2 regions of the Dysosmobacter acutus genome follow, and region 2 is predicted to be linked to the other one. Evidence: predicted binding sites of a transcription regulator. Region 2 holds the regulator's gene; the other holds the start of a gene.
What was found. Region 2 encodes Rex, which represses fermentation and respiration genes when NADH is low (regulators of the CRP and FNR family bind a similar motif). Its sites were predicted from a motif close to ATTGTTAANNNNTTAACAAT; they were not measured.

Region 1 (4,726 bases), 1.5 Mb from region 2:
GAAAAGGATTATATCAAGATCGCCTACGCCGGCGGCGACTGCCTCTATGTCCCGGCCACTCAGTTAGACCAGGTGAGCAAGTACATCGGCGGCGGTGAGGACACGGAGCGGCAAAAGCTCAACAAGTTGGGTGGCACCGAGTGGGCCAGGCAGAAGAGCAGGGCCAAGGCGGCGGCCAAGGACCTGGCCAAGGGCCTCATCGCCCTCTATGCCGAGCGGCAGAAGCGGCCCGGCTTCGCCTTCTCTCCCGACTCCCCCTGGCAGCAGGAGTTTGAGGAGTCTTTTGACTACGCGGAGACTGACGACCAGCTGCGCTGCATCGCGGAGATCAAGGCGGACATGGAGCGACCCCGGCCCATGGACCGGCTGCTGTGCGGCGATGTGGGCTACGGCAAGACGGAGGTGGCGCTGCGGGCGGTGATGAAGTGCGTCTTGGACGGCAAGCAGGCCGCCATCCTGGTGCCCACCACGGTCCTGGCCCAGCAGCACTACGCCACGGCGGTCAGCCGCTTTCGCAACTTCCCGGTGAAAATTGAGGTGCTCTCCCGGTTTCAGACCGGCCGGGTGAGCAAGCAGGTCCTCCAGGACGCAAGGGACGGCAGCGTGGACCTTCTGATCGGAACCCACCGGCTGCTGCAGAAAAACATCGCCTTCAAGGACCTGGGCCTTCTCATTATCGACGAGGAGCAGCGCTTCGGCGTCACCCACAAGGAGCGGCTCAAGGAGATGAGCAAGCAGGTGGATGTGCTGACCCTGACGGCAACGCCCATCCCAAGGACGCTGAACATGGCCCTCTCCGGCATCCGGGACATGAGCACCATCGAGGAGCCGCCCATGGACCGCCAGCCGGTACAGACCTATGTGCTGGAACACGACTGGGCGGTGGTGGAGGACGCCATGCGCCGGGAGCTGGCCCGGGGCGGACAGGTCTACTACCTCCACAACCGGGTGGAGTCCATCGACGCCGCCGCCTCCCGCATCCGCAAGATGTTAGGTGAGGACGCCCGGGTGGTAGTGGGCCACGGAAAGATGAGCGAGCAGGAGCTCTCCGACGTGATGCAGCAGATGGTGGACGGCTCCGCCGACGTGCTGGTATGCACCACAATCATTGAAACAGGCATTGATATTCCAAACGTGAATACACTTGTGATAGAGGACGCGGACCGGATGGGCCTGGCCCAGCTCCACCAGATCCGTGGCCGCATCGGCCGCAGCTCCCGCCGGGCCTACGCCTATCTCACCTACCGCCGGGGCAAGATCCTGACGGAGACGGCCTCCAAGCGCCTCAGCGCCATTCGGGAGTACGTGGAATTCGGCTCCGGCTTCAAGATCGCCATGCGGGACCTGGAGATCCGCGGCGCCGGCAACCTGCTGGGCCCGGAGCAGTCCGGGTATATGATGAGCGTGGGCTATGACATGTACCTGAAGCTGCTTGAGGAGGCGGTGCTGGAGGAGCAGGGCCGGGAGAAGGCCGTAGAGACCGAGTGCTCCGCTGATCTGACCATTTCCGCCAACATCCCGGAGTACTATGTGCCCTCACCGGAGCAGCGGATGGACCTCTACCGCCGCATCGCGGCCATCCGCAGCGCCGAGGATTCGTCGGACCTTCTGGACGAGATGATGGACCGCTACGGTGATCCTCCCAAACCGGTGCTGGCGCTGCTGGATGTGGCGCTGCTGCGCTCCGCCGCGGCCAGAGCCGGCGTGGCCGACATCTCCCAAAAGGGAGAGCGTCTGGTGCTGGCGCTTGCAAACTTCCGGCCGGAGGCCATCAGCGCCGTATGCTCCATGCCCAAATACCGCCGCAGCCTGACCCTCTCCGCCGGGGAGACCCCAGCCCTCAGCCTCCGCCTCGCTCCAAAGGCCGACGTGCTGCAGTGTGCCCTGGACCTGGTGGAGGAGCTTCGTTTGGCGGATACAAAGGAGAACGAAAATGGATGAACAAAAGAACGAACCCGTAAGGGAGGAGACCACGGCGCGCCGGCTGTGGAAGAACTACGGCTACTTGGTGGTGACTGCGGCTGTGGTCATCGTGCTGTTCCGGGTGATTCTGGCGCTGGCCTATGTGCCCACCGGCTCCATGGAGCCCACGCTGCCCACCCACTCCATGTTCCTTGGCGTGCGGCTGCCCTATGTGGTGGGCGACCCTCTGCCGGAGCGGGGCGACATCGTGATGTTCCGCAGCGAGGAGCTGGATGAGGTCATGGTCAAGCGGGTGATCGGCGTGCCCGGCGACACCATCGCCTTTGACGGCGGCGCCGTGGTGCGCAACGGCGAGAAGATAGAGGAGGAGTACCTTGTGGATGGGGTACAGACCTATCCCGCGGTGGAGGGGGCGGAATTCACCGTGCCGGAGGGCTGCGTCTTCCTCTTGGGCGACAACCGGGAGAGCTCCCTGGACAGCCGCTGGTGGGGCAACCCCTATATCCCCTTGTCCGCCATTCAGGCCAGGGCGCTGGTAAGCCTGTCCCTGCTGCCGAAAAATACCTGGATCGGCGTCCGGACGCTGTCATAGTGCGGTCTGTCCGCGCCGGAGTGATCTGGAAGGAGCGGAATCAACCATATGAAACGATTTCTGGCCGCGGCGTGCGCGTTGGCGGCGGTTTGCCTGACGGCCTGCGGAGCCTCCGGAGGCGGTACGGTTAAAGAAGGGCTGTACTACGACGCCTCCGGCATCTGCCCCGACGCGGTGCTGCTGACGGTCAACGGACAGGATGTGGCGGCGCAGCGGTATTTTTACTGGCTGACCTACACCTGCGACTATGCGGCCCAGGCCCTGGGCGATGGTCTGGACTGGAGCGAGGAGCGGGAGAGCGGTACGCTTGCGGACTACGTAAAAGAGGAGGCCCTGCGCCGCACAGCCCTCTACGCCGTGGTGGAGCAGTGGGCCCGCCAGGCGGGATGCGGGTTGACGGCTGAGGACCAAACCGCCATCGACGGCCAGTTTGCGGCCAACGCCCAGCAATACGGCGGCGAGGAGCAATACCTTACCCGGCTGGCTTCCATGGGTCTGGACCGGGAGAGCGCCGACTCCCTCAGCGCGGACTACTATCTCTACGGCCACCTGAAAGAGGCTTATCCCACCTCGTCGCTCTGCCCCGAGGGCAGCAGTCTGGAGGAGTATAAGGCCCGCTGCGCCACTGTCAGCTGGTGCGCCGTGCCCGCCGCGGCGGGAAAGAGCGCCCGGGCCAGGGCCGACGAGATCGCCGCGTCCGTCAACGGCGGCAGGCCCTTTGCAGAGGCCACCGCCGCTCTGGGCGGCGAGAGCGCCCAGAGCGTCACGCTGACGCCGGAGGACGCGCTGTGTGCCCAGGCGGCTGCGATCGCGGAGGGGAGCTGCGGCGCGGCGGAGACGGCGGAGGGAGTCTTTGTGCTGCTGCGCCAGCCCCTGGAGGAATCGGCGGCGGCCGGGGCCTTTTTTGATGAGGCGCTGAGCCGGGCCGCGGAAGAGGCGGAGATCACCTATGCCGACACCTGGGACACCATTGACGCCGCCTCCTACTATGAAAAGGTGACCGCCCTTCGGGAAAAGCTGTAAACGGTCCCCCTGGTTTTCGTCAAGTTGACGAAAACCAGGGGGTATTTGTCAATTATTTAACAAAATTTGAGGGGAGGACCAACACGCCCTTGACGGGAAAAGGATTCTTCTGTATAATAGCCACTGTAAGAGTTTGATAATAATTTAACAAAAGTAATCGTATACCTGAAGGAAAACCGCAAGAAACAGCATGAAATTCCCGTCAGACGGTTTGAAACGACACGGCAACTGTGATACACTGGCTCTAATAGCACTGGTACGCTTTGATACCGGATGAATTTTTAAAAATGGAGGACAATCATGAAAGATCTGTATGTTGTCAACTGCTGCAGAACCGCAATTGGTTCCTTTGGCGGCGCACTGAAGAACACCCCTGCCGCCGATTTGGGCGCCATCGTGGTGAAAGAAGCGCTGAACCGCGCCGGCGTCAGCCCTGAGCAGGTGGACGAGGTGATGTTTGGCTGCATCCTGACCGCCGCCCAGGGACAGAACGTGGCCCGCCAGGTGGCCATCAAGGCCGGCGTCCCTTACAGCGTTCCCGCCTACACGGTGGGCATGGTCTGCGGCTCCGGTATGAAGTCCGTTATCGAGGGCGCCCGCTCCATCCTGGCCGGTGACTCCGACGTGGTGGTCTGCGGCGGCACCGAGAACATGAGCGCCGCTCCCTTTGCCTCCATGGACGCCCGCTGGGGCGCCCGCATGGGCGACAAGAAGCTTGTGGACACCATGATCAAGGACGGCCTGTGGGACGCTTACAACAACTATCACATGGGCACCACCGCTGAGAACATCTGCGACATCTGGGGCATCACCCGCCAGGAGTTGGATGAGTTTGCCGCCTCCTCCCAGCAGAAGACCGAGGCCGCCCAGAAGGCAGGCCGGTTTGACGATGAAATCGTCGCGGTCCCCGTGAAGGTCAAGAAGGAGATCGTGGACTTCAAGGTGGATGAGTTCCCCCGGGCCGGCGTCACCGCCGAGGGCATTGCCAAGCTGAAGGGCGCCTTCCCCATCGGCCCCGAGTCTCCCAACCCCCAGGTGGTCCATACCTTTGAGCCCACCGGCGTGCAGGATGCCGCCGACAAGGGCACCCAGCGCGTCACCGCTGCCAACGCCTCCGGCATCAACGACGGCGCCGCCGCCATCGTGCTGGCCTCCGGCGAGGCTGTGGAGAAGTACGGTTTGAAGCCC
Region 2 (4,726 bases):
TGTCGCCCTTTGCCCGGATGCCCAGGCGGGGCAGGTTGATGGTGGTAAAGCTCAGGTTGCCACGGCGGTTGCAGATTTCCCGGGACGGGTCATAGATGTTGCCGATGACCCGGGTGCGGCAGCCCATGTAGGCAATCTCCGTCTCAGGATGGCCGGGCTTGTAGTACCGGAGGTTGAAGGGAGCGTCCAAAAAGCTGAAATTGGGGAAGAGCCTCTTGGCGCTGCATCGCATGGCCAGCTGGAAGAGATCGTAGTTGGGGTCGCCGGGATTGTAGTTGACTCCCTCCTTGACCCGGAAGATATGGATGGGGAAGATGGGCGTTTCCCCGCCGCCAAGGCCCGCCTCCGTGGCCAGCAGCAGCTTTTCCATCACCAGCCGCCCCTCCGGAGAGGTGTCGCAGCCGTAGTTGATGGAGGAGAAGGGCACCTGGGCGCCGGCCCGGGAATGCATGGTGTTCAGGTTGTGGAGCAGGGCCTCCATGGCCTGATAGGTGGCCCGCTCCGTCTCCTGCACGGCCTGGCGGCAGGCAAAGGACTGATACCGCTCAGCCTGGCCCTCTTCAAGGTGGAAGCGCTCCATGAGGACGGGCCGCTCTGCCTGCTGATAGGCGCCGCAGTCCGACAGGGCGGGCCGCAGCCCCGACTGCTCGTTGATCTCATTTTGCAGCTCACGCAGCGCATCGTCGCAGCCCTCCACACCACATTCCAGACTCAGCGCCCGACACAGGTTCTGGCGGTAGGCGCGCCGAAAGGTTTTTGCAACGCCCATGGCCATGCCGTAGTCAAAGTCGCAGATGGACTGACCGCCGTGCTGGTCGTTTTGATTGGACTGGATGGCGATGCAGGCCAGGGCAGCATAGGAGGAGATGTCGTTGGGCTCCCGCAGTGTGCCGCTGCCGGTGCAGAAGCCGCCGGAGAACAATCTGCGGATGTCGATCTGGGTGCAGGTGGTGGTGAGGGTGTAAAAATCCAGATCGTGGATGTGGATGTCGCCTTCCCGGTGGGCCTTGGCGTGCTCCGGCTTCATGACGAACATCTGGTAGAACTGCTTGGCGCCCTCGCTGCCGTATTTAAGCATGGAGCCCATTGCGGTGTCGCCGTCGATGTTGGCATTTTCCCGCTTGATGTCGCTGTCAATGGCATCGGCATAGGTGATGTCCTCGTATATTTTCATCAGGCGGGTGTTCATCTCCCGGGCGCGGCTGCGCTCATTGCGGTAGAGTATATAGGCCTTGGCGGTCTGGATATAGCCGTTGTCCATCAGCACCCGCTCCACCAGGTCCTGAATGTGCTCCACCTCCGGTTCTTCGATCCCCTCCACCTCCAGGATGGAGGTTACCTCGGCGGCCAGCTGCCGGGCGGCCTCCGTCTGGCCCGGCTTATAGGTGGCATCAAAGGCCTTGGCAATGGCTCTTGCGATCTTTTCCTGGTCAAACTCTGCCATGCGGCCGTCGCGCTTTCGGATTTTTGTAATGGTCATGTCAGGAATGCCCTCATTTCTCTTACCATATCTTGTGGAATATTTTGATGTGCGTTTCAGAAAGTTACTATTTATCGTATCACCGGCAGGTTGGGCTGTCAATATGGAGCCTGTCGCCGCCCGGCAGGGACCGGGTGCGGCGGAGCACACAGCAAAGCTCCCGCGCCGCAAGGCGCGGGAGCCCGTTATGAAAGTGAAATACCCTTAGCAGCAGGCGGGACCGTTGTTGCAGCCGCAGCCGTTGTTGCAGCCGCAGCCACTGTTGCAGCCGCAGCCACAGCCACCCCAGCTGTTGCCGCCGCCACAGCAGCAGCAAATGATGATCAACAGAATGATGATCCAGCAGCAGCTGTTGCCGCCGCCAAAGAAGCCCTGATTACACATACCGGGAACCTCCTATGAAATGTTTGACCGGTGAACCGGTCTCAACTCATAGTATGCTGCCGTGGGAAAAGGGTGCACGGCGGTTTAAAAGATTCGGCTGCCGGTTATCATGGCTCTGGCGGAGAGAAGTTCATCGGAGGTAAAGACGCCGCTGTCCATCAGCTTTTGCACTAAGGTTCCGGAGCCGCCGCTCAAAGCGGCATCCAAGGCGTAATAGGAGACATACACCAGTTGGGCCCGGAGGAACGTGTCTGACTGGAGCATGGCCGCTTCGGCATCGGTGAGGACACCGGCGCTGCGGGCCGTTGCCATTGTGGCCGAGAGGTCTGTGTTGGCAGAGGAGCTGTATCCCAGGGCGCGCAGTAAAAACTCCATGTACTGATTGGCGGAGATGGCCTGATCCGGCTTAAAAAGCGTGGCGGTGAAACCGTTGGTATAGCCCCTCGAATAGGCATAGGAGACATAGTGCTCCGACAAAGAGCCCTTGGCGATGTCGGTGAAGGGAATGGGGCCGGTATAGGAAAGGGCCTCCTCTTCCTCGCCCAATACGCGGATAAACATGATGAGGGCCTGAATGCGGGTAGGCGCCATCTCAAGGTCAAAGCCGGAACCATAGCCGGTATAGCTTCCTTTAAATAGATGCAGGGCTTTTAAAGCCGAAGCAATGGCATTGTAATCCACGGAGTCGGAGAGGGTGAACCGGCAGGGCCCCTCATAGTGCACCACCGCGGTCTTGGACGTGACGGTAAAGGAAGCCGTGGTATCCTCCGCCACCAAATATCTGTGGTTGGCCGTCAGAGCCGTGCCGCTGGGAACCTCTTTGCCGGTGGTGATGTCCACCACGGCGCCGGACGGGAAGGTGACTTTCATAGAGCCGGCTAACAGCAGGCAGTCCGTGCCGGTGCTGCCGCCCAACACGTCCCCTTCCTTCAGGCGGATTTCCTGTGTGGATGCGGCGTAGGCGCCTCCGTCGGCACTTGTCTGGCCGGACGCATTCAGCCGGGCATCCACTGCGCTGTTGACCTTGTCGGTAAAGGCACCGTTGAGATAGGAGAGGGAGACCAGCGGATCGGAGCTGTCTCCTCCGCTGGCCAGTGCTGCCAAAATACAGCAGGCCGCGGCCAGAAAGGCAATGGGCCCCAGTGCTCTTTTGTTCATAGGACTCCTTCCGTTTACGGATTGACGATCCGGTAGCTGAGCGTCAGCAAACTGTCGGAAAAGTGGATGTTCTCGATCTTGACTTCCGGGTTGGAGGAGACAAGCTCTAAGTTGGTAAAATTCCAGAACCCGCGGATACCAAGGGCTGTCAGGCGGTCCGCCAAATCCTGGGCAATGGATTTGGGCACGGTGAGGGAGACCACGTCCACCTTATGGGCGCGGATATAGTCCTCCAACTCGTCCATATGATAAATATGTACGCCGTTGATGTCCGTTCCGATGATGGAGGGCGCAATATCAAAGGCCGCATCCACGGTGAAGCCGCACTGGGAGAACCGAAAATTCTGGAGCAGGGCGTGACCTAAGTTGCCCACGCCGATCATAATCAGATGATGGCTCTGGTCCACGCCCAGGATGTGTCCGATTTCGGAGCGCAATTCCTCCACATTGTAGCCGTATCCCTGCTGGCCGAACTCACCGAAACAGCTGAAATCCTGCCGGATCTGAGAGGCAGTGATCCCCATCTTCACACCCAGGGAATGCGAGGAGATGCGAATGACACCTTTGTTGCACAGATCGTTCAGATGTCTGTAATACCTGGGAAGGCGCCGGATCACGGCGTCGGATATGTTCTGCTTTTTCATATGATTACTCCTACCTGCGTCTGGTAAAAAGATGCACAAATTGACAACATTGCAATAAAGTAAATTTCCGTATTCAGTTTATCGCAAAAGGAGCAAGTTTGTCAAATTTTTTAACAATCTTTTTTTGAAAAATTTTTCTTTACAGATTTGGTTTTATGTGCTATCCTTTACAAAGATGCGCGCCCGTAGCTCAGTTGGATAGAGCGTTAGACTCCGACTCTAAAGGCCGCTGGTTCGAATCCAGTCGGGCGTACCATATCAGAAATACCCGGTGGACGCAGAGTTTCATAAAGAGGAACTCTGCGTCCACCGGGTATTTTGCCAGGATGACCCATACCTGGCCCTTGAAGAGGAGGCTTCAAGGGCCAGGTTTTTTTATTGAAGTACATATAAAAAAAAGTGTACAGATGACCTCTCCTCTATTTTTGTCAAACGCTTCACCATCGTATACGGTTCTGCTGTTTCAAAACCTCAGAGGGTCTGTGTTTGAAAATATTTTAGTATTTGCAGAGCATTCGCGCAATTTCGTGTTTTTTCTGTGTTAATGTCAAAAAAATGCAGGACATTCCCACAGAAAGGATGAGGAAACATGAAGATTTTTACGTATCACGGGATGAAAAACGTCTCGGGGTCCCGCGTCCGGAAGGCAAGAAGAGCGCTGAAGCTGTCGCAGACGGAGCTGGCGGCACAGCTTCAGATCCGTGGAGTCAGCCTTGAGCGGGATACCATCAGCCGGATGGAGATGGGGGACCGGATCATAGCGGATTACGAGCTGCGCACTCTGGCGGAAATACTGAAAGTGGACGTGGCGTGGCTGCTTGATGCGGAAGGTGAGGAAGAGATGGTGAGCCGGGCCGCAGAGGGACGGGGCGCCTATTGACCGTCAAGCAGCAGGGAGAGGATATGTCGATAGAGCGCTGTTTGAAAACGGAGGAACGAAACCGCGGGATAAGAAAAGAGGGGTAGTATGTCAAAGGATGAAAAGAACATGAAGAAGTATTGTAAGAAAGTGAGCGGGCGCGGTTCAGGCAGAGCGTTTGAAAAGCAAATGGCCCTTGGC

Region 1: the regulator Rex is predicted to act here: its motif matches at 3,583-3,602, upstream of KQI82_RS01330 (acetyl-CoA C-acetyltransferase).

Annotation. Positions count from the first base shown of each region.
Region 1 covers NZ_JAHLQN010000001.1:285,809-290,534, reverse strand. Annotated here, with positions in the region: gene mfd (transcription-repair coupling factor) at 1-1,941, shown strand, start outside; gene lepB (signal peptidase I) at 1,934-2,515, shown strand; gene KQI82_RS01335 (hypothetical protein) at 2,564-3,538, shown strand; gene KQI82_RS01330 (acetyl-CoA C-acetyltransferase) at 3,839-4,726, shown strand, end outside.
Region 2 covers NZ_JAHLQN010000001.1:1,747,271-1,751,996, forward strand. Annotated here, with positions in the region: gene KQI82_RS08405 (anaerobic ribonucleoside triphosphate reductase) at 1-1,480, opposite strand, end outside; gene KQI82_RS08410 (hypothetical protein) at 1,685-1,864, opposite strand; gene KQI82_RS08415 (S-layer homology domain-containing protein) at 1,949-3,022, opposite strand; gene KQI82_RS08420 (redox-sensing transcriptional repressor Rex) at 3,037-3,666, opposite strand; tRNA gene KQI82_RS08425 (tRNA-Arg) at 3,846-3,922, shown strand; gene KQI82_RS08430 (helix-turn-helix domain-containing protein) at 4,256-4,546, shown strand; gene KQI82_RS15770 (hypothetical protein) at 4,634-4,726, shown strand, end outside.